2 regions of the Oxobacter pfennigii genome follow, and region 1 is predicted to be linked to the other one. Evidence: a T-box and tRNA genes for the amino acid it is inferred to sense, from the RefSeq annotation. Region 1 holds a T-box; the other holds one or more tRNA genes.

What was found. A T-box is a leader RNA that pairs with one kind of tRNA and senses whether it is charged. The one in region 1 lies ahead of pheS (phenylalanine--tRNA ligase subunit alpha), so its partner is inferred to be a tRNA-Phe.
Region 2: it encodes a tRNA-Phe, which carries the amino acid that the T-box ahead of pheS (phenylalanine--tRNA ligase subunit alpha) is inferred to sense. The anticodon was not compared.

Annotation. Positions count from the first base shown of each region.
Region 1 covers NZ_LKET01000068.1:153-12,652, reverse strand. The annotation lists gene thrS (threonine--tRNA ligase) at 1-413, shown strand, start outside; ribosomal protein L20 leader region at 467-589, shown strand; gene infC (translation initiation factor IF-3) at 599-1,126, shown strand; gene rpmI (50S ribosomal protein L35) at 1,148-1,345, shown strand; gene rplT (50S ribosomal protein L20) at 1,375-1,734, shown strand; gene OXPF_RS19375 (TrkH family potassium uptake protein) at 1,857-3,215, shown strand; gene OXPF_RS19370 (potassium channel family protein) at 3,227-3,889, shown strand; gene rlmB (23S rRNA (guanosine(2251)-2'-O)-methyltransferase RlmB) at 3,947-4,756, shown strand; T-box leader at 4,806-5,013, shown strand; gene pheS (phenylalanine--tRNA ligase subunit alpha) at 5,064-6,083, shown strand; gene pheT (phenylalanine--tRNA ligase subunit beta) at 6,096-8,477, shown strand; gene OXPF_RS22670 (hypothetical protein) at 8,670-8,873, shown strand; gene OXPF_RS19345 (RHS repeat domain-containing protein) at 8,884-11,271, shown strand; gene OXPF_RS19340 (hypothetical protein) at 11,268-11,828, shown strand.
Region 2 covers NZ_LKET01000028.1:10,575-28,763, reverse strand. The annotation lists gene mnmM (tRNA 5-(aminomethyl)-2-thiouridylate-methyltransferase MnmM) at 1-533, shown strand, start outside; gene OXPF_RS06650 (hypothetical protein) at 505-1,146, opposite strand; gene surE (5'/3'-nucleotidase SurE) at 1,245-2,009, shown strand; gene OXPF_RS21670 (DUF4264 family protein) at 2,012-2,176, shown strand; gene OXPF_RS06640 (MurR/RpiR family transcriptional regulator) at 2,307-3,179, shown strand; gene OXPF_RS06635 (BaiN/RdsA family NAD(P)/FAD-dependent oxidoreductase) at 3,298-4,518, shown strand; gene aroH (chorismate mutase) at 4,546-4,908, shown strand; gene cmk ((d)CMP kinase) at 5,008-5,664, shown strand; gene OXPF_RS06620 (bifunctional 4-hydroxy-3-methylbut-2-enyl diphosphate reductase/30S ribosomal protein S1) at 5,698-7,701, shown strand; gene speD (adenosylmethionine decarboxylase) at 7,993-8,373, shown strand; partial or broken gene istB (IS21-like element helper ATPase IstB) at 8,760-9,272, opposite strand; gene OXPF_RS22390 (hypothetical protein) at 9,380-9,559, shown strand; tRNA gene OXPF_RS06600 (tRNA-Tyr) at 9,796-9,881, opposite strand; tRNA gene OXPF_RS06595 (tRNA-Thr) at 9,911-9,986, opposite strand; tRNA gene OXPF_RS06590 (tRNA-Ile) at 9,990-10,066, opposite strand; tRNA gene OXPF_RS06585 (tRNA-Phe) at 10,365-10,440, opposite strand; tRNA gene OXPF_RS06580 (tRNA-Ile) at 10,446-10,522, opposite strand; tRNA gene OXPF_RS06575 (tRNA-Glu) at 10,532-10,606, opposite strand; gene OXPF_RS06570 (GNAT family N-acetyltransferase) at 10,798-11,697, shown strand; gene OXPF_RS06565 (hypothetical protein) at 11,756-11,935, shown strand; gene OXPF_RS06560 (pyridoxal phosphate-dependent aminotransferase) at 12,045-13,235, opposite strand; gene OXPF_RS06555 (PrsW family intramembrane metalloprotease) at 13,472-14,161, shown strand; gene miaB (tRNA (N6-isopentenyl adenosine(37)-C2)-methylthiotransferase MiaB) at 14,322-15,641, shown strand; gene mutS (DNA mismatch repair protein MutS) at 15,657-18,189, shown strand, end outside.

The DNA.
Region 1 (12,500 bases):
GTGAAAAGCACAGGCCGGTCATGATTCACAGGACAATTTTTGGAAGCATTGAAAGATTTATCGGTATTTTAACGGAGCACTTTGCCGGTGCATTTCCTGTATGGTTAGCCCCTGTTCAGGTAAAAATAATGGGTATAACCGATAATCAGAAGGAATATGTTAAGAAAATTGAGAAATTGTTATTAGATGCGGATGTCAGAGCCGAGGTTGATTTAAGGAATGAAAAGATAGGCTTTAAAATAAGGGAAGCACAGCTTCAGAAAATTCCTTACATGCTGGTGGTAGGCGATAAGGAAATGCTGAACAATGAAGTGGCTGTAAGGGACAGGAAGCAAGGCGATATGGGAACAATGAGCATAGAAGCATTTGCTGAAATGATAAAGGGAAAGATCAGGGATAAATCCATTGATTAATGTCATATAATAAAAGTTGACAAAATAAAACTATGGTGATAAACTAAGCTAGTAAAACAAAGCAGAAGTTCCGCTTCTCACCTTGCGACAGGGTCAGTAAGGTTAATATGCAGGTATTTTAAATTTCTTGTATATCTATGCGGATAGGCTTGCTCTATCCGCTTTTATTTTTACTTACTTATTTCATGGAGGTGAAAATTATTAGCAAAGAACAGTTAATTAATGAGGAGATTAGGGATAAGGAAATTCGCCTAATCGATTCAAACGGTGAACAACTCGGTATAGTGCCTACCAAGAAGGCCCTTGAGCTTGCAGAAAGCAAGCAGCTTGATCTTGTGATGATAGCAGAACAGGCAAAGCCGCCGGTATGCAAAATCATGGATTACAGAAAGTATTTATACGAAATCTCCAAGAAGGAGAAGGAAGCCAGAAAAAATCAGAAAGTAATCAATATTAAGGAAATTAGATTCAGTCCTAATATTGAAGAGCATGACATCAGTGTCAAGGCTAAAAATGCTGAAAAATTCCTTAAAGATGGAGACAAAGTAAAAGTTACTGTAAGATTCAGAGGCAGGGAAACCGATTATTCACACATCGGACAGAATCTTCTCAAAGGATTCTATGAACGATTAAGTTCTGTCGGGGACATTGAAAAAGAAGCCAAGATGGAAGGTAGAAATCTTATTATGATTTTAAAACCAAAGAAATCATAAATCTATAAGGAGGAAATAATAATGCCAAAAATGAAAACCCACAGGGGTGCTGCAAAAAGATACAAAGTTACCGGAAGCGGTAGGATAAAAAGGGCTAAGGCTTTCAAAAGCCACATATTGACTAAAAAAAGTTCCAAGAGAAAACGGAATTTAAGAAAGACAGCATATATAAGTGAACAGGAAGCAAAAGTAGTTAAGAAATTAATCCCTTATATCTAATAGAGAAATACTTAGAGGAGGTAATAAAAATGGCTAGAGTAAAAAGAGCTGTACATTCAAAAAAGAGACATAAGAAGATATTAAGGCTTGCCAAGGGTTTCTTCGGAGCAAAAAGCAAGCTGTTTAAAGCTGCTAATGAAGCAGTAATGAGATCATTAAGAAGTGCATATGTAGGAAGAAAACTCAAGAAAAGAGATTTCAGACAGTTATGGATTACAAGAATTAACGCTGCCACAAGAGCAAACGGTTTATCATATTCAAAATTTATGAACGGACTTAAAATTGCAGGAGTTCAAATGAATAGAAAAATGCTTGCAGACCTTGCAGTAAACGACAGCGCAGCATTTACAGAGCTCGTAGACCTTGCTAAACAACAGCTGGGAGCATAGACAAAAGGCCTATTAAATAGGTCTTTATCCTTTTTTGTAGATATGTCTATACATTAAGGTTTATATTTATGGAATAATATAAGCAAAACGCAATTTTTGATTTAAAGACAGGGGATGAAATTATGGAAAAGAGTAAAAGTATGTCAGTATTTAAAAGGCTGAAACCGGTACAAATTCTCTCAATAGGATTTGCATTGCTTATTCTTTTAGGCGCTGTACTTTTGACTCTTCCCGTTTCTTCTGCAAAGGGAGAAAGCACTTCCTTTCTTACGGCATTGTTTACTGCAACGTCGGCCGTATGCGTTACAGGACTTGTTGTTGTGGATACGGGTACATATTGGAGTGTTTTCGGACAGATAGTTATATTGCTTTTAATACAGATTGGGGGCTTAGGGTTTATGTCCTTTGCAACCCTCATCGCTTTTATTGTAGGTAAAAAAATTACTTTGAAAGAAAGGCTGGTCATGCAGGAGGCTATGAATTCCTTTTCCATACAGGGACTGGTTAAGCTGGCAAGATACGTGCTTATTTTTACTTTCACAATAGAAGGAATAGGAGCACTACTTCTGGCAGTTAAATTTATACCCGTATATGGATTGGGAAAAGGAATATATTTCAGTATTTTTCATTCTATTTCTGCTTATTGCAATGCCGGTTTTGACCTCATAGGCAATTTTCAAAGCCTAGTCCCTTTTCAAGGGAGTATAATTATTAATTTTACAATTATGAGTCTTATTATTATAGGTGGTATGGGGTTTGTAGTTCACTCAGATATATATAGGAAAAAGGAATTTAAAAAGTTCTCCCTACATTCCAAGGTAGTACTTTTGACTACCCTCGTATTGTTTGTCCTCGGCACCATTATATTTTTTCTGCTGGAATACAATAATCCCGGTACATTAGGGTCAATGTCATTTATGAAAAAGATTATAGCTGCTTTGTTTTCTGCTGTAACGCCCAGAACTGCAGGATTTAATACTATAGATCTTGCATCCATGACAACCGCATCCAAGTTTATAACCATAATACTTATGTTTATCGGAGCATCACCGGGTTCTACAGGCGGAGGAATAAAAACTACGACTGCAGCCGCTATAATTCTTACTATAATATCTGTCATAAAAGGCAGGGAGGATACCGAAATATTCGGAAAGAGGTTGTCCAGGGCAATAGTTTTAAGAGCCCTTGCAATTGCAGTAATAAGCCTTGCACTGGTTGTATTTAATGTTATAATACTTTCTATAACGGAAAAGGGCGCGGAATTTATGGAAATAATCTATGAATCTGTTTCTGCCTTTGGTACAGTAGGATTATCATTGGGTTTAACACCTGAGCTCACTGCCATCGGCAAGATTATAATACTGCTTACTATGTATGCAGGCAGAGTCGGTCCACTCACCTTGACATTGGCACTGGCCAAAAAACAGCTTAAAAATGCTGCAGCTGTTAAATATCCTGAGGATAGAGTACTTGTAGGATAGGAGGAATTAAAATGAGTTCAAAACAGTATGTTGTCATTGGATTAGGACGATTTGGAACCAGTGTTGCAAAAACATTGTATGCACTTGGCAATGATGTTTTAGCCATAGACCAGTCCGAGGATAATGTGCAGAGTATTTCAGACAGTGTGACCCATGCCGTTCAGGCAGACGCTACGGATGAAAACGCTCTAAGAGCCCTTGGAATAAGAAATTTTGATGTTGCGGTCATAGCAATCGGAGTAGATATACAGTCAAGCATAATGATTACCCTTCTAGCAAAAGAACTGGGTGTCAAATATGTTATTGCAAAAGCACAAAATGAGCTTCATGCAAAGGTCTTATACAGGATTGGCGCCGACAGGGTGGTATTTCCCGAAAGGGACATGGGAGTCCGTGTTGCACATAATCTGGTATCATCCAATATACTTGATTACATAGAATTATCGCCGGATTACAGTATAGTTGAAATTGCCGTAATATCTCAATGGGTTGGCAAAACTCTAAAAGAACTTAATATGCGGGCTAACTATGGTATAAACGTAATGGCGATAAAAAGAGGTTCCGAGATAAATATATCGCCTTCTGCCGAGGATATAATAAATGACGGCGATATTTTGGTGGTAATAGGCGGAACAGAAGAATTGAATAAAATCGAGAAAGTAAAAACAGAATAGGGTGTGATATACACTCTATTTTTCTATAATCATGATTTTCCGGAAGGATGAGTTATTATGGAAATCATAAAAAGCAAGGATAATCAGATTTTAAAATATATAAGAAAGCTTAAAAATAAAAAGACCCGCCTGGAAAATGGCGAATTTCTCATAGAAGGCATACGGTTTATTGAAGAGGCCTTAATTTCCAATGCCGATATAAAATACTGCATATGCTCCCATGAATTAAAAGGGGACAGGGCTGAAATTTTAATAAAAAACCTGAAGGATAAAGGAATAACAGTATATGCAGCAGAGGATAAATTAATGAAGGACATATGCGATACCGAGACTCCCCAGGGCATAGCTGCGGTTGTAAAGCAAAAGCATTATGATGAAGACTTGCTTTTTTTAAATTCAAATTATACAATTGTTGCCGACAGAATTCAGGACCCTGGCAATATGGGTACTATAATAAGAACTGCTGATGCCGCCGGAGCTGACTTAATAGTTTTATCCAATGGAAGCGTTGACCCCTATTCACCAAAGGTGCTGCGTTCCACCATGGGCTCAATATTTCATATTCCGATAATCCTATCAAATGATATTAACGGGGCAGCAGAACGGATGAAAAAATCAGGCTTTTTAATATATGCAACAAGCCTTGATGCAAAGTCTTTTTATTATGATGAAAACTACAGAGGAAAAACGGCTGTAATAATAGGCAATGAAGCAAATGGAGTGGAAGCAGTCTTATTGAATAAAGCAGATAAATTAATTAAAATTCCCATGCCGGGCCGGGCAGAATCGCTGAATGCGTCGGTGTCTGCCGGCATAGTTATGTTTGAAATAGCACGCCAGAGGATGGATATTGACAAAAATGGTTAAAATGTTATAATAAGCATATTCTTAGAAGAATTCATATAATTTCATATATTCTGCAGTGATGACGGAGAAGAGTAATATTTTTCTTTCTACAGGGAATAGATGCCATGGATTGAGAGCATCTTAAGAATAAGGGGATATGAAAGTTCGCTCCTGAACTTCGGGCTTGAAATTAAGTAGAGCCTGACGGGTTTTCCGTTAAAGATTTAAGTGGGTTTTACCAAATTGGGTGGTACCGCGGATTAACCTCCGTCCCTTTAGTGGACGGAGGTTTTATTTATTTTATTTAGAAACCGGAAAGGAGTTTATCATGAGAGAACAACTGATGCAAATAAAAAATGAAGCAGCAGCAGATATAAAAACTGCATCGAACACTGCTGAATTAGATTCCGTAAGAGTTAAATACTTAGGAAAAAAGGGCAGTTTAACTTCAATATTAAGGGGGATGGGCTCCCTGTCCAATGAGGAGCGCCCAATTATAGGCAAGCTGGCAAACGAAGTAAGGGTTGATATAGAGGCACTTTTGGATCAGGCCTTTGATGCCCTTAAGACTAAAGAAAAAAATGAAAAGATGAAAAGCGAAATTATAGATATATCCATGCCGGGAAGAGTAAGAACCATGGGTTCAAAGCATCCTCTCACGCTGGTCTTGGATGAGGTTAAGGATATATTCAACGGCATGGGCTTTTCAATAGTTGAAGGCCCTGAGGTAGAATTGGATTATTATAATTTCGAAGCTATGAATATTCCTAAAAACCATCCTGCAAGGGATGTACAGGATACCTTCTATATAAATGACGATGTGGTTTTAAGGACTCATACTTCACCAATGCAGGCAAGGCATATGGAAAAGCATAAGCCGCCAATTAGAATAATAGTCCCTGGAAGGGTTTATCGTTCCGACACCCCCGATGCCTCCCATTCACCGGTATTTAACCAGATTGAAGGCCTTGTTGTAGATGAGGGAATAACTATGGGAGACTTAAAAGGTACCCTGGATGTATTTGCCAAAAAGCTCTTTGGTGAAGACACCAGGACCAAGTTCAGGCCTCACCATTTTAATTTTACGGAGCCCAGCGCAGAGGTGGACGTAAGCTGTGTACTGTGCAAGGGAAGGGGCTGCAGGTTGTGTAAAGGAACAGGCTGGATTGAGATATTGGGTTCCGGCATGGTTCATGTGAAGGTACTTGAAAACTGCGGCATCGATTCTAAAAAATACACCGGCTTTGCCTTCGGTGTGGGGTTGGAAAGAATAGCCCTTATTAAATACGGTATTGATGATATAAGGCTATTCTACGAAAATGATGTGAGATTTTTAAAACAGTTTTAAGGAGGGTTACTGATGCTTGTACCATTAAAATGGCTCAACAGCTATGTTAAGATAAATGACATAAACCCGGAGGTTTTTGCAGATGAAATGACCATGTCGGGTTCAAAGGTTGAAGAAGTAATAGAAACAGGAAAAGAAATAACCAATGTTGTTACGGCGAAGGTATTGAAAGTTGACAGGCACCCCGATGCCGACAAGCTGGTGGTCTGCCAGCTAAACGCAGGCGGTGAAAGTATACAGATTGTAACAGGCGCCGATAACATGAAGGAGGGGGATATTGTTCCCGTTGCCCTTCACGGTTCAACTTTGCCCGGCGGAGTAAAAATCAAAAAAGGCAAGCTAAGGGGCGTTGAATCCAACGGCATGATGTGTTCTGCCACAGAATTAGGACTTGAAATAAAGGATGCCGTTCACGGGATACACATACTCCCTGAAAATACTCCCCTCGGAGTGGATATAAAGGAAATCCTAGGCTTAAACAGCGTAATTATAGATTTTGAAATAACATCCAACAGGCCGGACTGCTTAAGTATTATCGGTATGGCAAGGGAGGCCTCGGCAACCTTTAACAGGGAGTTAAAAATACCTGAGATTAAGGTTACTGAAAACAGCGGGGATATAAACAAATATATCGAAATTGAAGTTGCCGATAAAGACCTATGTCCAAGATATGTTGCAAGGCTGGTTAAAAACGTAAAAATAAAAGAGTCTCCCGAATGGCTTAAGGAAAGGCTTATTGAAGCGGGAGTAAGGCCTATAAGCAATATAGTTGATATCACAAACTACGTAATGCTGGAATACGGCCAGCCCCTTCATGCCTTCGATTATGATACCATTGAAGGCAAAAAGATTATCGTAAGAAGGGCAAAAAAGGGAGAAAAGATAACAACTCTTGACGGAAAAGAAAAGACTCTTGATGATTCAATGCTTTTAATTACAGATGCTAAAAAAGCCTTAGGCGTTGCCGGAGTAATGGGAGGAGAAAATTCCGAAGTTAAAGATAGCACTACTTCCATTCTCTTTGAAGCAGCAAATTTCAACGGTACCTCCATAAGATTAACGGCCAAGACACTAGGCTTCAGGACAGAGGCTTCATCAAGGTTTGAAAAGGGCATAGATCCCAATGTTGCAATAAGCGCCGTAAACAGGGCGGTAGAGCTGGTTGCAGAACTGGACGCAGGAGAAGTTGTAGGAGGCGCAATCGATAAATATGACAATAAATTAGAGCCCTGGACAATAGATATTAGCATTGAGAGGATTAATAAATTCCTGGGTACCGATATATCCGGCGATGATATGATAAAAATCCTTCATTCCCTTGACATTGAAGTCATTCCAGGAGATGTTCTGAAGGCTAAAATACCAACATTCAGAAGCGATCTGGAGCTTGAGGTTGACATCGCCGAAGAGATTGCAAGGATTTATGGTTATGATAATATCAAGACCACCCTTATAAGAGGTGAAACTACCCAGGGCGGCAAAAACGAAGAGCAGAAAATTGAAGACAGGACAAAGACTGTTTTAGCAGCTGCCGGACTTTATGAGGCAATAACCTATTCCTTTGTCAGCGAAACCAATTTTGATAAAGTTAATATACCAGAAGACAGCAGCTTGAGGAATGTGGTCCGCATATTAAACCCATTAGGCGAAGAAATGAGCATAATGAGGACTACAGTAATTCCCAGCATGATGGAAGTTATAAGCAGAAACTACAGCAGGAAGATTGAAAACGGGCAGTTCTTTGAAATAGGAAGAGTCTACTTGCCCCTTGAAGACAAAACTGCAAAGCTTCCCAATGAAAAGAAGATGCTTTGCATGGGTATGTACGGCAGCGTTGATTTCTACGACATAAAGGGAGTAATAGAGCTTCTCTTTAAAGAGCTTGGCATAAGCAAATACGATTTTGTAAGGGAATCCGAAAATCCCACCTTCCATTCGGGAAAGACAGCGAAGATTCTCATAAAGAACAAGGAAGTTGGAGTCGTAGGCGAAATCCACCCGGATATTCAGGAAAGATACGATATACCTGTCAGCGTATATATATGCGAACTGGATTACGATATGATATTAGCCAATTGCGAGCTTGAAAGGAAGTTCAAGTCACTGCCTAAATATCCTGCCGTCGAAAGGGATATGGCGCTTTTAATCCCTGACGAAGTGATGGTAGGTCAGATTGAGGAAATAGTTAAAGCAAAAGGCGGAGAGCTAGTTGAAAGCATAAAGCTCTTTGACGTATACAAGGGCAAGCAGATTCCCGAAAATAAAAAGAGCGTGGCATACTCTATTACTTACAGGTCGGAAAACAAAACCCTTACCGACGACGAAGTAAACAAAGTCCACGACCAGATTATAAAGACAATTGAACAAAAGCTGGGTGGCCAGCTCAGAATGTAGCTAACGGGGCAGATTTTTATCTGCCTCTTTTTTTTACTGTCTGCTGCAAGGGGAGTATATGGAGATTACCATATTAAGGATGTCAGACCATCCATTCCCGCTTGAAATGGGTTTATATGGCTGATATATTAAAACTAAAACTCGTTAGACAGATTAAGTAAAAACTATGGATGGAAGTGAGGTATCGAGTAAATGAGCAATCAGAAATATCAATGCTGCTTTTGTGGGGACAAAATAGAATCTAATCAAATTGATATTACAGCACTTCTTGTAGTATCAAATTGGGATAAAGAACGAGATTTACAGCAGGAACAACAGTTGTTCTGTCATATGGAATGCTTACAGAACAAATTAGCGGATAATGTTCCACTGTATATCGCAGATATTATTGATTAGTGTTACGAACATGGATCACACAGCTCCGGCTGTTGTGACCTTCCTTACTATTGAGAAAACTTATGTGCAAAAGGTCATTGACTCCGATACGTCAAACATCACAAAGGTGGAGTATGACAAAGAGGGGAATATTGAAAACATAAAGAAGGGGCTGAACAGCTGGAATGATTCTGATTACTCGGAAGAAACATATGCGTACGATGAATTAGGAAGGCTTGAGCTGACAAAGGACCCTGAAGTCAGAGAGACCTTGTATGAATATGACAACAACGGCAACCTGGTTTCAGAAACGGACAGGAACGGCGTTGTAACTTCATACAGATATGACGGGCTAAACAGGGTTATATATAAGGAAAACAGCAAGGACGGCAAAGAAAATGCGGTACAGGTAACATATGATCTCCTTGGTAACAGGGTAAAGATGTCGGATTCTTCTGGTACAACAGTTAATGAGTATGACTCTTTAGGCAGGCTTGTGCAGACAAAATATGAAGGCAGCATTAACCAGTACTACGAGTACGACAGTACCGACAGGATAACAGGAATAAAGGTCTTACAGGGAAGCCTTGAGCACGTAAATATCCAAAATGGATATGATAAAAACGGGAGATTAATCCGGGTAAATGAAAAGGGCAGAAACTATAGCTACAGGTACGATGCCATAGGCAGGCTGGTTGAAGAGCATGACGGCATTACCGGCATAAGTACAGACTACAGCTACTATAATTCCGGCAGCATAAAAAGCATGAGCCATGTATCCGGAGATACCATCCTTGACTCATTCAGATACTCCTACGACCAAAGGGGCAACCAGGTTGAAAAGGATGAAAACGGTGTTGTAACAAAATATTATTACGACCCCCTATCCAGGCTTAAGACTGTTTTACTTTCTGATGACGGAGTGATAGATTATAGGTATGACGACTTAAGCAACATATCAGGGGCTGTTGAAGTAAAGGGCAATAAAATATCGGAAACTTCCTATTTATATGACAGGAACAGCAGGCTTCTTTTAACGGAGACCGCAGAGGGTGACCGGAATGTAGAGCAAAGATTCTCCTATGACCTTGAAGGAAATCTAAAAACAAAAGAAGAAGCAGTAAAGCATAGCGGAAACCTTGCTGCAAATAAAAAGTTCGAGTATATATTCAACGGATATAACCAGCTTGAGAAGGTTATAACCCCTGATGACAGAATTGCTGAGTATATATACAACGGTGATGGTTTAAGGGCAGCAAAGGGTTTTGACGACGAGGTTATAAGCTATTACTATGACCGCGGGAATATATTGCTCGAAACAAGCAATAACGAAGTCACTGCAAAGAATATCAGGGGAAACAGGCTGATATATAGGGAAACGGATGCCGGAATTTATAGCTACCTTCATAATACCCATGGGGATGTAGTGAAGCTGCTCAATGAAAACAGTGATGTAATCAAGGATTACACCTATGACCCATATGGCATGGAAGAGGTAAATAGCAGCAATTCCTTCGGCAACAGCAGATTCACCGACGTATGGCAGCAGGAAGTTGAGAAAGTAGATAATCCCTTCCGTTATGCCGGTGAGTATCTTGACGATGAAACAGGCTTGTATTATCTCAGGGCCAGGTATTATGACCCGAATATTGGACGCTTTATTTCAGAAGATAGTTATCCCGGAGAAGCAAAAGACCCATTGAGTCTTAACCTCTACGTGTACTGCTATAATAATCCTATTAACTTTTTTGACCCAAGTGGACATATTCCAACACCAATAGAAGCTGCGTTTATGGCTGAAAATATTTATACTGCCGAAAAAGGAAAAGAATACATACTTTCGGGCGGGTGGAAATTTGAAGATATAATAACAGACGGAGATAACATGAAAATGGGAGTTTATTCAAGGGTAAAGGATGATGGAACAACTGAGTATGCACTGGTTAATAAAGGTACAACGCCTACTAATGTGAGTGACTGGAAAAATAATTTTCAACAGCTATTTGGTTTATCAGCTGATATGAAAGTATCAATTAAAAAATCGAATGAATTTGTTGATAATCATTCAGGCTATGAGATAACTATGGTTGGACACTCGAAAGGAGGAGCAGAAGCAGCTGCAAATGCATTATCAAGAAACAAAAATAGTATCATATTCAATCCTGCAACCGTTAATCCGAGCGCATACGGGCTAGATTCTTCGAATTATACTGCCAACATGACTGCATTCATTGTAAAAGGCGATGCATTAAATGCCACAGAGGGAGGGTTCAGTAAACCCATAGGCAAGGCGGTGTATTTACCTCAACAGTACGGGGGAAATTGGTATCAGCTTTGGCAAACAAACAAAATTCAAAGGATAATGAATCATATGATGAGCGCAGTCAAAGAAGCGCTTAAGGAGGCAGGGTATAATTGAAGAAAAACACTTTTTCAGTTGTTGTTATTATAATGTTGATAGCTATTGTTGTAATAATAGCAAGCATTACTGTTTTGCCTTGGGTTATGATAGGTTTGGGGATTTCCTTGTTGCCAAATCCGCCTAAACCTGAAATCATATACAGCGAATTTCCATTTCGCCTAGTTTATGAGATTAACGGGGAAAAGAAAGTAATTGAAGACACTTTGATTTGTAAATATGACGGAGTTGGAATGGATGAGGGACGGGGGAAATATCGCGAATGGAAGGAGCATTTAGCTAGCGGAAATCAAAAAATACTGTTGTTGAAAGTTGATGATAAAAAAGAAATATATTATTACCCGGGTTCTGCTCAATATTATATGGGCGATATGAATGAAGGAGTAACATATACACATAGTTTTCCCAATGCAAGATATTTTGAAAAATATGCTGATGGAAGTATCAGGGATGGTATTATACGGGCAGACGAATTGTTTAATAAATACCATATCAAATTGTTAAGTTGGGATTACACTCAACCAATAAAGAATAATTTTCCTGGGACCAAAAAGTAAGGGATTGAGTTTAAAAGTCATTCAGGGGTTTTACTTTTTCTCAGTGCATAACAAAAAGGGAAAACAAAAAACTTGGTAAGAATTGAAATAGCCTATGTCCCATGCAACTAAATAAGGTATAGGCTATTTATAAAAACTACAGTTGATATACAACTGATACATATGTCCCCTATGTAACCCTTGGTAATGCAGTAATCTGCAAATCATAACCCCAACTCCATTGTTGCAAATCCGACGCCGACTACGATACCTATATGCTTTCAGCCCGCATTGCGGGCTGATGTAATCCGAGGGGTGGTCGTTTGCGACCACCCCTTTTTAACGTGTGCCCGGCATAGGCGGTGACTCGGCGGTGAAAGTCCGCTACAGGCTTGGTATCATTATCATTTGGATTAAGCGGGAATGGCAAATAAATACGATAAACCTTTAGTTATACAGCTTATCAAGGCTCCATAGCAGAATAATTGAGGACGTGCCTATTTTTACACATTTCAATTAAAAATCATAGGGGTCAGCAATGGCCCCTATGAAACCTTGATACGGGTATTCTATAAGTGCATGCTTCCGAACTTAAGATTGTGTATAAAGGTGCAAATGGGAAACAATATGTGCAAGAATCTCATTATGCATATACTCTAAATGATGATAAGTTAACTGAATTAAAATATAAAG
Region 2 (18,189 bases), on a different contig from region 1:
TAAAAGAAGGAGACAGAGTAATTGATGCGACCTGCGGAAACGGCCATGATTCCCTGTTTCTAAGCCAAATAATCGGAGAAAGTGGAAAGCTCTATTGCTTTGATATACAGGATATTGCAATAAACAACACTAAAATCAGGCTTAAAGAAAACTCACCCTATGAAAACTACACCTTGATTAAAGACGGTCACGAAAATCTTGATTTATATATTAAAGAGGAAATCCAAGGCGTTGTATTTAATTTAGGATATTTACCGGGAGGTAACCATAAAATTATAACTTCGCCTATGAGTACCATTACTTCCCTTCAAAAAACATTAAAATTGCTGTCACCGGGTGGAATTGCTGTAATTGTTGTATATTACGGACATGAAGGCGGAGACTATGAAAAAGATGCACTGTATAAATTCATTGGGAGCATTAATCCAAAGCTTTTTACCGTAATCAGCAGCCAATTTGTAAACCAGATAAATAATCCACCATTATTAATAGTAATAGAAAAGGTCAGGGACATGTCTTATGAAGATAAATAGTATTTGGCATATTTGAGACATATTCTATAACCTTTACGCTGCTTGACCGGTTTATTTTTTTGCCGCATTTCAAGCAGTAATAATTATTGGTATAGACTGTATCCGTATATGTCTTAACTTTCAAATTGCTGTACTTTTGCCAGCTTTTCCATCCTGTTTTGCAAAGCTTTGACCGGTTGGTGTAATCCGCATATATCCACCTTAACAGCCGGTGAAAATGGAAGGGGTATTTGGTAAATTTTATATAGTTTCTGGGGAGTCCCAAGGTAACTACGTAATCTTCAAAAGACCCTTCTATTAAAGATTGAAGGGGATCTTCTATTTTTGCGTCCTCATATAATATATTGTTTTCAGCAAAATATTTTCTCACATCATCAAACATGTAGCCTCTGCATATGTGAACATTCTCATCCTTTTCCACGTTCAGATGCTTAAAAGCCCTTTTTACTATATCCGTTGTATATGAAAGATAATGCTTCTTTTCAAAATTATTCTGATTATAGAGCTTTATTGGTATTACCTCAGAATAAAATTCTTTGGTTTCTACCCTTAACAAGCCTATTAATGTACCGCCAACTAAGGAACCGCTTCCCGCATCATCAATGAGAATCATTTTTTGCCTCCTAAACTTGCTAAAATTGATTATAATAATGTATAGTGCAAATTATTTCTGAGTCATAGTAATATTATTAACTGAAAGGATGGTTAATTATGAATATATTAATAACCAATGATGACGGCATAGATTCACCAGGCATTTATGCTTTGACAAAACAATTCATACATGAAGGAAATGTAGTAATTTCAGCCCCCGACAGACAAAGAAGCGCCTGCTCCCATTCCATAACAATGCATGGTCCCATAACGGTTTTGCAATACAGCTTTTATAACTTAAACTGTAAGGCCTATGCAGTCTCCGGGACTCCCGTAGATTGTGTAAAACTGGCCTATGAGAAATTTGCTGAAGAAAAGTTTGATGTAGTATTATCCGGCATAAACGACGGAGGCAATTTAGGTAGTGATGTTTTATATTCCGGAACGGTATCTGCAGCTATAGAAGGAGCGCTCTTAGGCATTCCTTCAATTGCAATTTCTCTGTCCCAGGGCAATGGCAGCCGGGATTATGATGCAGCTGCCCATTATGCTTATGAAATATATAGAAAATATTTATCCGAAAAATTTCTTCCAGGCACTGTTCTAAATGTAAACGTCCCGCCTGTTAAAAAAGATGAGATAAAAGGAATTATAGCAACCAGCTTAGGGGACAGAAAATATAATAACAACTATGAAGAGAGGTTAGACCCACAAGGCAATATTCACTACTGGCTTACAGGGGATATAGTAAAGACGGAAAACAATAACGCCACAGATATATACGCTGTTGAAAATAACTATGTTTCCGTAACACCCATGCATTTTGAGCTGACAAAATATGAATATATAAATAAAATCAGCAAATGGTTTATGAAGGAGTAAGAATGGAAAAGGAACAATTAAATGTAATCGGTCAAAAAATATATGAGGGAAATCCTAAACTTTATGAGATTGTGGACTTTTTAAACAAATCACTGAAGCATAAAAATCTTATTTTCGGAATGGCTATAAAGGACAATAAGCAGGTGATAACAATATACGAAGAATAACTCCTTGCATTGTTGAAATTGTAGCCTTGTAATGTTAAAATGAATTGAATATTGCATTTTATTGAAATTAGCTGCAATTTTCTGTTATTTTATAGATATGTAGGCAAAATAATTTTAAAGGAAGATGAGCATGGAAGATAATCAGGATCTCATAAAACTTATACAGTCGAAATTCCAGCGTATGAGTAAAGGTCAAAAGCTGATTGCCGAGTTTATACTAAAGCATTATGACAAGGCCGCCTTTATGACTGCTTCCAAATTGGGAAACAGTGTAGGGGTCAGTGAATCAACAGTGGTAAGGTTTGCCGATGAGCTGGGATATAACGGTTATCCCAAGCTTCAGAAGGCATTGCAGGAGCTCATTAAAACCAAGCTCACCACCATCCAGAGAATAGAACTTTCAAGCGATTTCATAAGCGAAGAAAATGCACTTAAAAATGTATTAAAAGCCGATATTGACAACATAAGAGGCACTTTGGAGAAGATAAACAGCAACACCTTTGAAGAGGTAATAAACAGAATTCTAAAAGCCCGCAGAATATACATAATGGGACTTCGGAGTTCAACTGCTCTGGCGGATTTCCTTGGATTTTATTTAAATCTCATACTGGATAATGTAAGGGTGGTAAACTATGGTGTAAGCGATGCCTTTGAGCAGCTTTTAAGGCTGGATGAAAACGACCTTTTTATAGGTATCGGCTTCCCCAGATATTCAAGCAGAACCATAGAAGCATTAAGGTATGCTAAAAATAACGGGGCTACGGCCATTGCATTGACTGACAGCCTTCTTTCACCTTTATCGGCGGATGCAGACTATACCTTGCTTGCCCAAAGCAATATGGCATCTTTTGTTGATTCTCTTGTTGCTCCCTTAAGCGTTATAAATGCACTCATAATTGCTGTAGGGTTAAGGGAGAAGGATAAAACCTCCAATACCTTTGAAAAACTTGAGCGCATATGGGATGAGCAAAAAGTATATGCGGAAAGGGACGGCTTTATATAAGTTCCGGCTTTGATAAGAGACATAAACGGTGTATAAAACCACCGTTTTTTAAATTATATAAATAAAATCAGGAAACAATAATTTTAATAATGACGCCTTTATCTTGGAGGTTAATGATTTGAATAATATTATAGTTATTGGCGGCGGTGCTGCCGGTATGATGGCTTCTTTAATTGCTGCAAAGGAAGGCAAAAAGGTTATTTTGATAGAAAAGAATGAAAAGCTGGGTAAAAAGGTATATATAACCGGGAAGGGAAGGTGCAATATCACTACTTCCCTTGAAATAGAGGAAATAATGAGCAACATACCCGGAAACAGCAGCTTTTTATACAGTGCCCTGTATACATTTTCAAACCATGATTTGATGAATATGATAGAAGATATGGGCGTTAAATTAAAAATCGAACGGGGAAACAGAGTTTTCCCTGAATCCGATAAATCCAGCGATATTATCAAAGCTTTTGAAAACCATTTAAAGAAGCATGATGTAAACATTATGTTCAACAGTGAAGTTAGTGATATAATTATTGTGAATAATGAAATAAAGGGCGTAATTTTAAATAACAGAGAGCTTCCATGCGACTCCGTAATTATTGCCACCGGCGGAATGTCCTATCCATTGACCGGCTCTACCGGCGATGGATATAAATTTGCGAAAAAGGCTGGACATACTGTAACTAAAATAAGGCCTTCTCTTATCCCATTAACTGCAAAGGAAGAATGGGTTAAAAAGCTTCAAGGTCTCTCTCTTAAAAATGCTTCAGTCAATGTATCATTTAAAAACAAAGTGATTTTTGAGCAACTAGGGGAGATGATATTCACCCATTTTGGAGTATCGGGACCCATCATATTATCTGCCAGCAGATTCGTAGTCGACAGGCTACCCGATGAGGTTAAACTTTCCATTAATTTAAAGCCGGGATTAACCTTTGAACAGCTCGACAAAAGAGTACAGAAGGATTTTGAAATTTACTCAAACAAAATGTTCAAAAACTCTTTAGATAGCCTCCTGCCTCAAAAGATGATTCCTGTCATAATAGAGTTGAGCGGAATCCATGAAAACAAGGAAGTAAATCAGATAACAAGAGATGAGCGTATTAGTTTAGTTAAGCTCCTTCAAAATTTAACCCTTACCATTACCTGTACCAGGCCTATTAAAGAGGCGATAGTAACGGCAGGAGGAGTCAGCGTAAAGGAGATAAATCCTTCAACCATGGAATCAAAAATTGTTAAAGGCTTGTATTTTGCCGGTGAAGTTATAGATGTAGACGGATTAACCGGCGGTTTTAACTTACAGATAGCATTTTCCACCGGGTACTGTGCCGGTCTGAATGCTTAAAATTTTAAGTATAGGGGAGTGTTTTAATTGATTGCCATCAGAGGAGCGATAACTGTAAAGGAAGATACCAAGGAGGAAATTTACAAGGCTACTTCGGATTTGCTTAAAAGCATAATAGAAAAGAACAGCCTTAATACCGATGACATAATAAGTATTTTTTTTACATGCACAAGAGATTTAAAATCTGCTTATCCAGCTGTAGCTGCCAGAAGTTTAGGCATTACAAACGCAGGGCTTATGTGTTTTAATGAAATGTATGTGGAGGGCAGCCTTACAAGATGCATAAGGGTATTAATTAATGCAAACAAGGTTATTTCTCAAAAAGAAGTAAAACATATATATATGGAAGGCGCTGTAGTTTTAAGGCCGGATTTGACTTCTTTGAATTAAACTTGTATTTAAAATTGCATTTTCTGTAATATAAAAAAAGGATTTTTATAAAAAATATAGAATAACTACTTTTGTGAAATTTGCACTGGAGGTTTTGCAATGAATAAAATCGTTGTAGCGATAGATGGTCCGGCAGGTGCAGGCAAGAGCACCATAGCCAGAATCATTGCCAACAGGCTTCAAATCCTATATATAGACACTGGTGCAATGTATAGAGCTGTCACTTTAGAGCTTCTTAATAAGAATATTTCCATTGAAGATATTGACAAGATTGAAGAAATCCTTAAACATATAAAAATCGACATTATGGATGACAAAGTATTTTTAAACAACAAAGACGTTACTCATGAAATAAGGCAGCAGGTCATTAATAGAACGGTTTCTTCCGTTTCCGCCATACCCCAGGTAAGAAAAAAACTGGTGGATTTACAAAGAGAGTTTGCCAGAAACAGAAGTGTTGTTATGGATGGGCGGGATATCGGCACAAACGTATTAAAAGATGCTGATGTAAAGGTATTTCTTACTGCTTCTGCCGATGAGAGGTCTGTTCGAAGATACAAGGAAATTTTATTAAAGGGATTGGATGCAAATCTTGGAGAAATTAAAAATGAAATATTAGCCAGGGATGAATTGGACAGCACAAGAGCACTTAATCCCTTAAAAAAAGCTCATGACGCCGCCGTAGTTGATACAACAGGCAAGGACATAGAAATGGTAGTTGAGGAGATTTTAAAAATCATAAAACCCAAACTATGACATCTCTTAAACTCTCAATCTGGGGGGATTAAATTGAATATCATTGTGGCAGATTATTCAGGCTTTTGTTTCGGTGTAAAGAATGCAGTATCTACCGTGTACAAAACAACTAACGATAAAGGGGGTAGAATTTATACATACGGTCCCATAATCCATAATAGTACAGTGGTAAATGAATTGGAGCAAAAAGGCATTATTGCACTGCCATCTATTGAAGATTTGAAGGAAAATGATACTGTTATCATAAGATCCCACGGTGTTTCCAAGGAAGTAATAGGTACATTGAGGGATAAAAAGGTTGATATAGTGGATGCAACATGTCCCTATGTTGAATATATTCATAAAAAAGTTGAGGAATATTATAATAAGAATTATCAAATTATTATAGTAGGCGATCCTGCCCATCCGGAGGTACATGGAATCAACGGATGGTGCGATAATTCGGCAGTTATAGTAAATTCAGAGGAAGAAATTAATAACCTGCCGAAATACCCGAAAATATGCGTTGTATCCCAAACCACCATGAATTCGGATAAATGGGCGTTGATGGTACCTTTAATTCTTAAAATTTCCAAAGAAATCATTGTTTTTAATACTATTTGCACTGCCACTGAGCAGAGGCAAAAATCAGCAGAAGAAATTGCAAAGAAAAGTGATTCATTAATTGTCCTAGGCGGATACAACAGTTCCAATACCAAAAAACTGGTGGAAATATGCAAAAAATATTGTGATAAGACATACCACATTGAAACTATCAATGAAATGGATGTTGAAAAAATAAAAAATGTAAAAACATTGGGCATAACAGCAGGTGCTTCAACACCTGACTGGATAATAAAGGAGGCAATTGATAAAATGAGTGATTTAACAAACATAAATGAGGAAAATAATGAACAAAACATTATGGATGAATACGAGAAAACCTTTAAGAAAATATCTCAGGGAGATATCGTCAAAGGTAAGATAATATATGTTAATGACGATGAAGCTTCAGTAGATATCGGTTATAAGGCAGACGGCCTTATTCCAAGATCCGAACTTACCATAAGCGGCGACGTTTCACCGAGAGACATTTTAAATCCCGGAGATGAGCTTGATGTTTATATCTTAAAGGTTAATGATGGTGAGGGTAACGTACTTTTATCCAAAAAGCTTGTTGATGCTGAAAAAAGCCTAGAATATATTGAAGAGGCCCATAAAAGTAAAACAAAGCTTACTGCTCGCGTAGCCCAGATAGTAAAGGGCGGAGTAATTGCAGATGTTAAGGGAGTACAGGTTTTCATTCCTGCTTCACAACTGGATATAAGATATGTTGAGGATATGTCTCAATACTTAAAACAGGAATTTGATATCATAATCTCTGAATACAATCCTGAAAAGAGAAGGGTAATCGGTTCAAGAAAAGCTGTTTTAGGAGAGGAAATCAAAAACAAAAAGAAAGCATTGTTTGAAAACCTTGAAGCTGGTCAGGTGATATCAGGCAAAGTTATAAGAATTACTGATTTTGGTGCCTTTGTTGATTTAGGCGGCGTTGACGGCCTTATCCATATTTCAGAGCTGTCTTGGGGAAGGGTAAAACATCCATCCGAAGTGGTTAAAGAGGGAGATTCCGTTGAAGTTTATGTTCTCTCCGTTGACAAAGACAAGGAGCGCATATCCTTAAGCCTTAAAAAGACCTTGTCAGAACCCTGGGGCGATATTGACAGCAAATTTAAAATAGGGGATATTGTTACAGGCAAAGTTGTAAGAATAGCTTCCTTCGGAGCTTTCATTGAAATAGAGCCCGGCCTTGACGGTTTGGTTCATATATCAAATATAAGCGATAAGAGAATAAACAAAGTGGAAGATGCCTTAAAGGTAGGGGAGACAGTTACTGCAAAGATAATCGAAATTAATGCAGAGAACAAGAGATTGAGCCTTAGCATCAAAGATGCAGCAGAAACCGAAAATGTTGATGTAGAAGTTTTCGAAGAAGCAGCAAAAGAAGAAGTTCAAACAACCATCCAGGACGTTATTGACAGCAAAGTAAGCGAATAATTTTTAAGTTTTAAAACTAAATTGATAAAATAAGACAGTGAATTTTTCATTGTCTTATTTTGTATTCAACATTTTTATACTTTGGCATAATATATATTATTCCTGAAATATTAATAACTTTGGATAAAAAGCAGAGTAAAAATGAGAAATACCGAGTTAGAATGACTTTATTTAAGGTAAGTAAAATTTTTGATGTAATGTATTGACTTTTTCCATGTTTCTGATAGAATTAGCTTATTGAAAATTAATAAATTATTACTATAGTCTGGAAAAGGAGGCAAAGATAATACGATGAACACTTTGGGCCGTCATATTTTGGCAGAAATTTATGGATGTAATCCACAAACACTTAACGACAGGGAATTGATTGAGAGGATTATGGTAGATTCAGCTTTGGAAGCAGGTGCTGAAGTACGTGAAGTTGCGTTTCATAAATTTAGTCCACAAGGGGTAAGCGGGGTTGTCGTAATATCAGAATCACATCTTACCATTCATACTTGGCCTGAGCTAGGCTATGCTGCAGTTGACGTTTTCACCTGCGGTGACAGGATTAATCCTTGGGATGCATGCAACTACTTGACTGAGAAGTTCAACGCCAAGCATATGACAGCTACTGAAGTTAAAAGAGGCCTTTTTGACCAGCCGGTTTCAGTAAAAGCGTCAAGTCTGTAAAAGTACTTAAAGAAACACACAAAATTCATATCTTCAAATTCATAATTTTAAAAAAATAATTACATTATATATAAAAAGGCTTTGCTGATAACACAAGCCTTTTTTTAATTCCTGAGGAGGGTTAATTTCACTTATAAACTTGGCTACTTTGTACATTTATTATTCAACCTAAATTTTATAATTGGTGTACCAAGGTATTCCGAGTTCAAACTTTATTATCTGCCGAATACCAATGGATAATATTTTATTCAGGACATAAACCAAAACAGGGGAGGATAGGGTGATGTCTGTCATATCAAAGCTTAAGAAGGAGAAGCTTTTAATTGTTTTTGGCAAGTACCTTTCCATACATTCCGGAACTTAATTTTCCGAGCACCCCATTTCCATTACTGGGATTTCATGGTTGAGTGTGTTAACCTATGACTTGGGCCTGTATAAACCAGCAGATGGCTGTGATGAACCAGCCTGTCAATAATAGCGCTTGTCAGCTTTTCGTCATAGAAAATACCATTCCACTTGCTGAATTCTAAATTCGTTGTAATGATGACGCTTCTTCTCTCATAGCATTCCGATATTACTTGGAATAGTAATTGTGATCCTTCCTTTTCAAAGGGTATATAACCCCATTCATCACATATCAATAGGTCCGTTTTCTCGATTAGTTTCATGAAGCGTTTCAGCTCACCTTTTGCTTTGGATTCACTAAGTTGGTTCACCAATGATGCTGTGCGGAAGAATCTCACTCTCTTGCCGCTGCTGCAGGCTGCAACTCCTATTGCAGTTGCAAGATGCGACTTGCCGGTACCCACGAGTCCATAAAGTATTAGATTTTCTTTCTTATCAACGAAGCTTGCTGCCTTTAGCTGTTCAATATCAAGTGCAGGCGGCATTTGTATCTGGCTGAAGCTGTATTATAAACAGCTCCAACGGTAGACTTATTATAAATGAAGAAAGCCTTCCGACCTATGATTGGAAGTATCCCATCCATTTTACAATTAATATAGAAATGAAAGACAATACATATCACAAGCTTCTTTTTTATAATCACAAGGATTGGAGCATTACGAGAGGAGAGACGGAATATAAGCTGGCATTGGCCTATAACGATGGAAAAGAGGTTAAAACATGGGTATTGCCATATGAGAAGTGTCTAGAGGTAAGAAAGTGGGCGGGGGAGTACAGGTGATTATGCTTTTGCGCTATTTTTAGCGGCTCTAACAGATGATATTAATAATCTACGAAGTACTACGCATTTTGCTGTAAATTCTTATAAACTTCTTCATAGTGAAGCAGAATTATATTATATTCGTCTTATTCGTGGCAGCGAATATCATTGCTATCGGCAATATCATTCATGCTGGTGAATATCGCTCGTCGTCAGGACGAATATAATTGAAAAAAACCGCTAATAGCGGTTTTTTCTGGTGGAGGGAGATGGATTCGAACCATCGAAATCGTCCGATAACAGATTTACAGTCTGCCCCCTTTGGCCACTCGGGAATCCCTCCATAAAATATGTTTATTAAATTTAGTGGTGTGGAGCTGGCAGTCGGAATTGAACCAACAACCTGCTGATTACAAGTCAGCTGCTCTGCCTGTTGAGCTATGCCAGCAAATGGTGGGCCTTCAGGGACTCGAACCCCGGACCAACCGGTTATGAGCCGGTTGCTCTAACCAACTGAGCTAAAGGCCCTCGTTTGACGACAAAACTTATTATATATTAATTCATTTGATAAGTCAATAATGTTTTTTAAATAATCTCTCTGGAATTTAAAGGGGGTAGGGGAGTTAGATGATATTAGTTTCGCAAATGATATTACAGTGCCATTACATAGCGCGTAATTATATTCTGCTGATGCAGGATGATATTTATATTAGCCTTATTCGTCCCGGCGAATATTATCGTCATGTTCAATATCATTCGCGTCAGTGAATATCGCTCGTCCATAAGGATGAATATAATTGAAAAAACCGCTATTAGCGGTTTTTTCTGGTGGCCAGAGTCGGAATCGAACCAACGACACGTGGATTTTCAGTCCACTGCTCTACCGACTGAGCTATCTGGCCTAAAATGGTGGGCCTTCAGGGACTCGAACCCCGGACCAACCGGTTATGAGCCGGTTGCTCTAACCAACTGAGCTAAAGGCCCTTATTAAATTGGTGACCCCTAGGGGACTCGAACCCCTGTTACCGCCGTGAAAGGGCGGTGTCTTAACCGCTTGACCAAGGGGCCACATTAGTTATAATATATTATTAAAAATAACATATTACGGCTATGCAGCTCATATGAGCGACAACAAATATGATTATACAGCTATAATATGACATAGTCAACAGGTATTTTATAAATATTTTTAATAATTTGCTTATTGGCAAAAAGCCCAATTTTACTTAAGTTTCATTTTATTAAAGGCGGTATTGATTATGGTAAAGGTCGAAAAATACAATGATAATTATACCGACAGTTTTAACAGACTGTATTCAATGGCACATGGCAATACAAGAGCTAATTCTGACATATTAAGCAATAATAAATTAAAAATAAAGCTATTAAAGATATCCCAAAAAATAAAAGGATACATTCTATATAAAGATATCGATGATAGCAGCATTAAAGACAGAGTGCATATAGAAGATATATTCATTGAAAAGAATTACTGCAATAAAGCCAATTACACCTATCTTTTGGAATCCATAAACAAAGGCTTTTTGTTTAAGAAATATAAAACCGCTCAGATTTTTTTAGATAAAAGCAAGCCCTATTTTGAAATTTCAGACAAGCTTAATCTAAGTATGGATCAGGAAATTTACGATATGAAAATATTTTTGAATGGCTATAAAAGGGTACCCGTTACAGACAATGTAAGCTTTAAAACCTTTAAAAAAGGCAGGGATGAGTATACTCGAATGTGGATTCAAAATGACCTTTTTAAAGGAGCAAAGGGCCATAAAGACTTCAATATAGAGGATGTACTCCATGAACAAAAACAGATTTATTTTTTAGAAGAGGGCTGCATATTCCTTAAATATAATGATGAAATAGCAGGTTATGCACAGGTTATATACGAAAATCATCCCGACACCAAGCCTTACATAGTTAATTTCGGCATTATAACCAAATACCGAGGTTTGGGACTGTCCAAGCTCCTTTTGAATCACACTCTTAATTTCATAAAGAGAAAGGATTTCAATGAAGCCTACGTTACGGTCGATTCATCAAATAAAAAAGCTTTAAGGCTTTACAGAAAGACAGGCTTTTCAAAAATAGGCTCCTTAGGCATGTATTTATATAATTATAATAGTTCAAAGGTCAGTTTCTTTTAAAAAAAGTGATTATTTTCACCGTTATGAGGAAAAATAATCTTAAAGGAAGTGACTTTTCATGGACAGTTATGAACAAATGAATGCAATCGCACAGCAATGCTCCCATTTTTCGCCTGAGGGCAATTTGACAGGCACCACCAGCGATGAAAAGAACATTAATTGCACCATGTGCCGGCATTATAATAACGGGTTGTGTAAAATTAAAGATGAGATATTGGTAAATATGGACCAGACTTAAAGCGTAATTATAAAGGAGCCGCAAAAGCAGCTCCTAAATTTTTATTATTGCACAAACATAGGTTCCCGGGGCCAGCTAGCAATCTCTGATTGTTATAGCGTGCGGGCTCTTATTTATTAAAGGCTTCAAGGCCTTTTTCTATAACGTTCATGGCTTTCTTTAAATCTTCACAGTTTAAGCAGTAAGAGATTCTCACTTCATCTTTTCCTAAACCTTCTGTTGAGTAGAAGCCTTCTGCAGGGGCCAGCATAACAGTTTCGTTATCCACATCAAAATCCGTCAGAAGGAATTTTACGTAATCTTCGGCGTTTTCAACGGGGAGCTTTGCAACAACATAAAATGCCCCTGTTGGTTTCTGGCATATAACGCCTTTCATATTGCTTAAAGCATTATAAACCACATCTCTTCTAGCCTGATATTCTTCTAGAACCTCAGCGAAATATTCCTTTGGCGTATTTATAAGGGCTGCAGCACCAATCTGATCCAGAGCAGAAGCACAAAGCCTTGATTGACATAACTTTAAAAACAAAGGCAATAATTCTCTGTTTTTTGTTGCCATTAAACCAATCCTTGCACCGCAGGCGCTGTATCTCTTTGATATACTGTCAATCAGTATTACCCTGTCCTTAATTTCCGGCAAATGCATAAAGCTTGTATATTTAAGGCCGTCATATACAAATTCCCTATAAACTTCATCGGCTATTATAAAGAGATCATATTCTTTTGCAATTTCAGCTACTAAATATAATTCCTCTTTGGTATAAACAACTCCTGTAGGGTTTCCGGGGTTTGATAACAATATAGCTCTGGTTTTTTTAGTAATGGATTTTGTTATGATATCCTTAACGGGCAAGTGAAAGCCTGCTTCAGCTTTGGTGGGGAAAGAAACGATATTTACTCCTGCTATGGATGTAAAGCTGTTATAATTGGTGTAAAAGGGCTCGGGCATCAAAATGTCATCACCGTAGTCACACACAGCGAGGATGGCAAAGAGTAAAGCTTCGCTGCCTCCGTTTGTAACATAGACTTCATCTTCTTCAAAATGTATATCCCAGTTTGTATAATATTTTCTGAAACTATTTATTGCCTCAGGGATGCCCTGGGAGTCAACATAGCTTAAAACACCCATATCCAAATTGCTTACAGCATCGAAAAACTCCTTAGGTGTATGAATATCCGGCTGACCTATATTCAGATGATATACTTTTTTACCTTTCTTTTTGGCTGCTGCGGCAAGAGGCGCAAGCTTTCTTATTGGCGAAGACTGCATATTTATAGCTCTCTCTGAAAACTTTAACATAGTATACCTCCAGGTTATTTATCTCATTACCATATTTTATAAACATTATATTTTATGATATCATTTTATTATATTGTGTGCAATTAAAAAGGCTTTAAAACCCTTGAATATCAATGATAATTTTACTGTACTTTTCTTTTAAAAAATTATATATTAAAGGTTGACATGTTTGTATTAATTTACATAGTTAAGGTATTTAATTATGGATAAATTAATACTTAAAGGAGTGTGATTTTATGGAGTTGGCAATTGCTGTTGCACTGGCACCGACTATTGCTTTAATAATTTATATCTATCAGAAGGACAGATATGACAGGGAACCTATACATCTTCTTGCGAGGCTTTTTATTTTTGGCGCTTTGACTGTAATACCCGTATATTTTATCGAAAAGATACTGGCGGAATTGAATATATTCAGTGGATTAGCATCCGCCGCCTATACTGCTTTTATAGTTGCAGGATTGACGGAAGAATATTTCAAGAGGCTGGTAGTTATAAAAATAGCTTTCAAAGATAAAAGCTACAATGAAAAACTGGACGGAATAGTTTACTGTGTATTTTCAGCCTTGGGATTTGCTACTATTGAAAATATAATGTATGTGATATTCGGACCCAGTAATTTTATATACACAGGGGTGACAAGGGGCATATTTGCAGTACCTGCCCACATGCTCTTCGGAGTTACCATGGGCTACTACCTTTCCTTGTCAAAATATGCAGATGCAGATAACACGAGGGTTCTTAATTATAATAAATCCTTTTACGTGCCTGTGCTGCTTCACGGTATATATAATTTCATACTGATGTCGGGGTTAAATAACCTCATGTTTGTTTTCGCAGCCTTTGTTATATATCTTTGGAATGCAAATTTAAAGAAGCTGAATCAATATGTAAAGGAATCAAGAACAAACAACCCCGGCATTTAGGGTATAATCCTATTAATAACTTTTATCATTTAAATTTTTGTGCTGTTAAGGTATAATGAATCCTGCAAGGATTCAATTGGACATAAAATTTGCAGAGCAAATTTTATGGTATAATATACATTATCTTCTTTTAATTGTCATAATATGAGGAGTGTTGTAATTGAAGAAATATTTTATAGAGACCTGGGGCTGTCAGATGAATGAGGAGGATTCCGAAAAGCTCTCCGGAATGTTAAAAGCCATGGGTTATGAAGTTACCGATAATAAAAAAGAAGCTGATATAATAGTCTTTAATACATGCTGCGTAAGAGAAAATGCGGAATTGAAGGTTTACGGCAATATAGGAGCATTAAAGCAGCTTAAAAAGAAAAAGCCCGATCTTGTCATAGCCGTATGCGGATGCATGATGCAGCAGGAAAATATAGCAGAGAATATAAGAAAAAAATATCCCTTTGTAAGCCTCATATTTGGCACGCACAATCTTCATAAGTTTCCTCAGCTTGTAAATAATGCAATGCAGTCGCAAAATACCGTAATAGAGGTATTGGAAAGCAGCGATGAAATAGTAGAAGGAGTTCCAATCGTAAGGGAGAGCAGTGTTAAAGCACTTGTAACTATAATGTATGGCTGCAACAATTTCTGCACCTATTGCATTGTTCCCCATGTAAGAGGAAGGGAAAAAAGCAGAAATCCTCAGGATATAGTGGATGAAGTACGTCAACTGGCACAAGTTGGTTATAAGGAAATAACCCTTTTAGGTCAAAACGTCAATTCCTACGGCAGGGGTTTAAGCGAAGAAATTGATTTTGCCGGACTTTTAAAGCTTTTAAATAATACTGAAGGAATAGAGCGCATACGTTTTATGACTTCACATCCTAAGGATTTATCCGAAAACCTAATATATGCCATGAGGGACTTATGTAATGTATGCAAGCACATACATCTTCCTATACAATCCGGTTCTACCAGGATTTTAAACCTCATGAACAGAAAGTACACAAAGGAAAAATATCTGGATTTGGCTTTAAGGCTGAAAAAAGAAGTTCCCGGTATATCAATAACGACGGATATTATCGTAGGCTTTCCCGGTGAAACGGAAGAAGACTTTAATGAGACTCTGGATATAGTAAAGCAGGTGGAATTCGACTCAGCCTTTACATTTTTATATTCACCCCGCCCTGGAACGCCAGCCTATGATATAAAAGAGCAGGTGGATGAAAACATTAAGCATGAAAGATTCAACAAGCTTGTGGATTTATTGAACTCTATCGGTTTGAAGAAAAATAAGGCTTATGAGAATAAAATTGTAAAAGTTCTCATTGAGGGCTTAAGCAAAAACTATGAAAGCAAGCTTATGGGCAGGACGGATACCGGAAAGCTTGTAAATGTAAATACCGACGATAAAAGCCTGATTGGAAGAGTCATCAATGTTAAGATTACAGAAGCTTTAACCTGGTCCTTAAATGGAATACCTGTATAAACGGAGGATACTTTTATGCCGCAGCTTACTCCCATGATGCAGCAATATTTGGATATAAAAGAGCAATATAAAGATTGTATCCTATTTTTTAGATTAGGCGATTTTTATGAAATGTTTTTTGAAGATGCCGAAACAGCTTCAAAGGAGCTTGAATTGGTGTTGACCGGCCGGGATTGCGGCCTTAATAAAAGGGCGCCTATGTGCGGCCTTCCTTATCATGCTGCCGAATCATATGTTTCAAGGCTCATTTCAAAGGGCTATAAGGTAGCTATTTGCGAACAGGTAGAAGACCCTGCACTGGCTAAGGGCATCGTAAAAAGGGAGATTATACGTGTTGTAACTCCCGGAACCGTTACTGAAAGCAGCATGCTGGATGAAAAGAAAAACAATTATATCATGAGCATATATAAAAACAGCGATTTTTACGGAATCGCCTATTGTGATGTTTCCACTGGGGAGTTCCACGCATCGGAATTCAATTCTTCAAATACTCAAAAGATTATTGATGAAACAGCCCGTTTAACTCCTTCGGAAATCATATATAACATGGAACTGTCCGAAAACACCAAATTGCTTAAGATTTTATCCGACAGGTTCAATGCCTTATTGACCCACTATAAGGATGATAATTTTGAATATAATTCCTGCGTTAATAAAGCATCAGCCCAGTTTAAGAATTGGGGGAAAACTGACAAAATTACAACGGCAGTGTGTGCCTGCGGCGCCTTGTTAAGTTATATTGAGGAAACACAAAAGACAAGCTTAGGGCATATAAACAACCTTATAATTTACACCGTCGATGATTTTATGATGCTGGACATATCAACCAGGAGAAACTTAGAGCTTACGGAAACCATGAGAAATCAGACTAAAAAAGGCTCTCTTTTATGGGTCTTAGATAAAACAGAAACTGCCATGGGTGCCCGTATGCTTAGACGCTGGATTGAAGAACCTCTTATACAAAAAGAAAAAATACAGTACAGATTGGATGCTGTAGAGGAATTATACGGCGATATCTATGTCAGAAATTATATAATAGATAATTTAAACAGCATATATGATATTGAAAGGCTTATAGGCAAAATAGTATACGGCACTCTAAATGCCAGGGACTTATTATCATTAAAGCAGTCAATTTCTGTTTTGCCGGATATCAAAAAGGGCATAAAGGATTTAAAGACCAACATTTTAAGAGATATTTACAGTAATATAGATGAGCTAATTGATGTACATGAATTAATTGAAAAATCTATAATCGATAACCCTCCTTTGTCCGTAAAAGACGGCTTTATCATAAAGGAAGGCTATGATACTGAAGTTGATAAATTAAGAAGGGCATCAAAAGAAGGGAAGGACTGGATAGCCGCCTTAGAAGCAAAGGAAAGGGAAGCTACCGGAATAAAATCCTTAAAGGTAGGCTATAACAAGGTCTTCGGATACTACCTTGAGATTACCAATGCCAATAAGAATATGGTGCCCGAAGGCAGGTATATGAGAAAGCAAACCCTTTCAAATGCCGAAAGATACATAACACCTGAGTTAAAGGAAATGGAATCCACAATTTTAGGAGCAGAAGAAAAGCTTATACAGCTGGAATATCAAATCTTCTGCAAAATAAGGGAAAGTATATCGAAAAACATACAGAGACTTCAGAGAACCTCCTGGGCAATAGCTAATTTGGACATACTATGCTCCCTTGCAGCTGTTGCCATGGAAAATGATTATATAAAGCCTGTAATAACCGATGACGGTACAATAGACATAAAGGACGGCAGGCATCCCGTTGTAGAAAGGACCTTGCCTAATAATATGTTTGTTCCAAACGATACAAATCTGGATATTCTTAATAACAGGGTTTCCATTATAACAGGGCCTAACATGGCAGGCAAGAGCACATATATGAGACAGGTTGCCCTGCTTGTTATAATGGCCCAGGTAGGTTCCTTCATTCCCGCAAGCTCTGCATCAATCGGCGTTGTTGACAGGGTATTTACAAGGATAGGGGCATCCGACGACTTATCCAGCGGTCAGAGCACCTTTATGGTGGAAATGTCTGAAGTTGCAAACATACTTAATAACTCAACAAATAAAAGCCTCATACTCCTTGACGAAGTGGGCAGGGGAACCAGCACCTACGATGGCTTAAGCATTGCCTGGGCGGTTATTGAATACATAAGCAGCCAGTCAAAAATTGGGGCCAAGACTCTTTTTGCCACTCATTATCATGAATTGACGGAGTTAGAAGGCAAGATTGAAGGCATAAAGAATTACTGCATATCTGTAAAAGAGCATGGAGATGACATAATATTTTTACGGAAAATCATAAGAGGCGGAGCTGACCAGAGCTATGGAATACAGGTTGCAAAGCTGGCCGGCCTTCCTGATGAAATAATTAAAAGAGCCCGTGAAATTATAGATATGCTGGAAGTGAACGATATTAATAATAAAAGCATAGAAATACTTTCAGAGGTCAAGAAAGAGACTGCCGCTGCTGAAGCTCATAAAACTTATATAGAACAGCTGGATTTCTTCAGCAGTAATAAAGAAA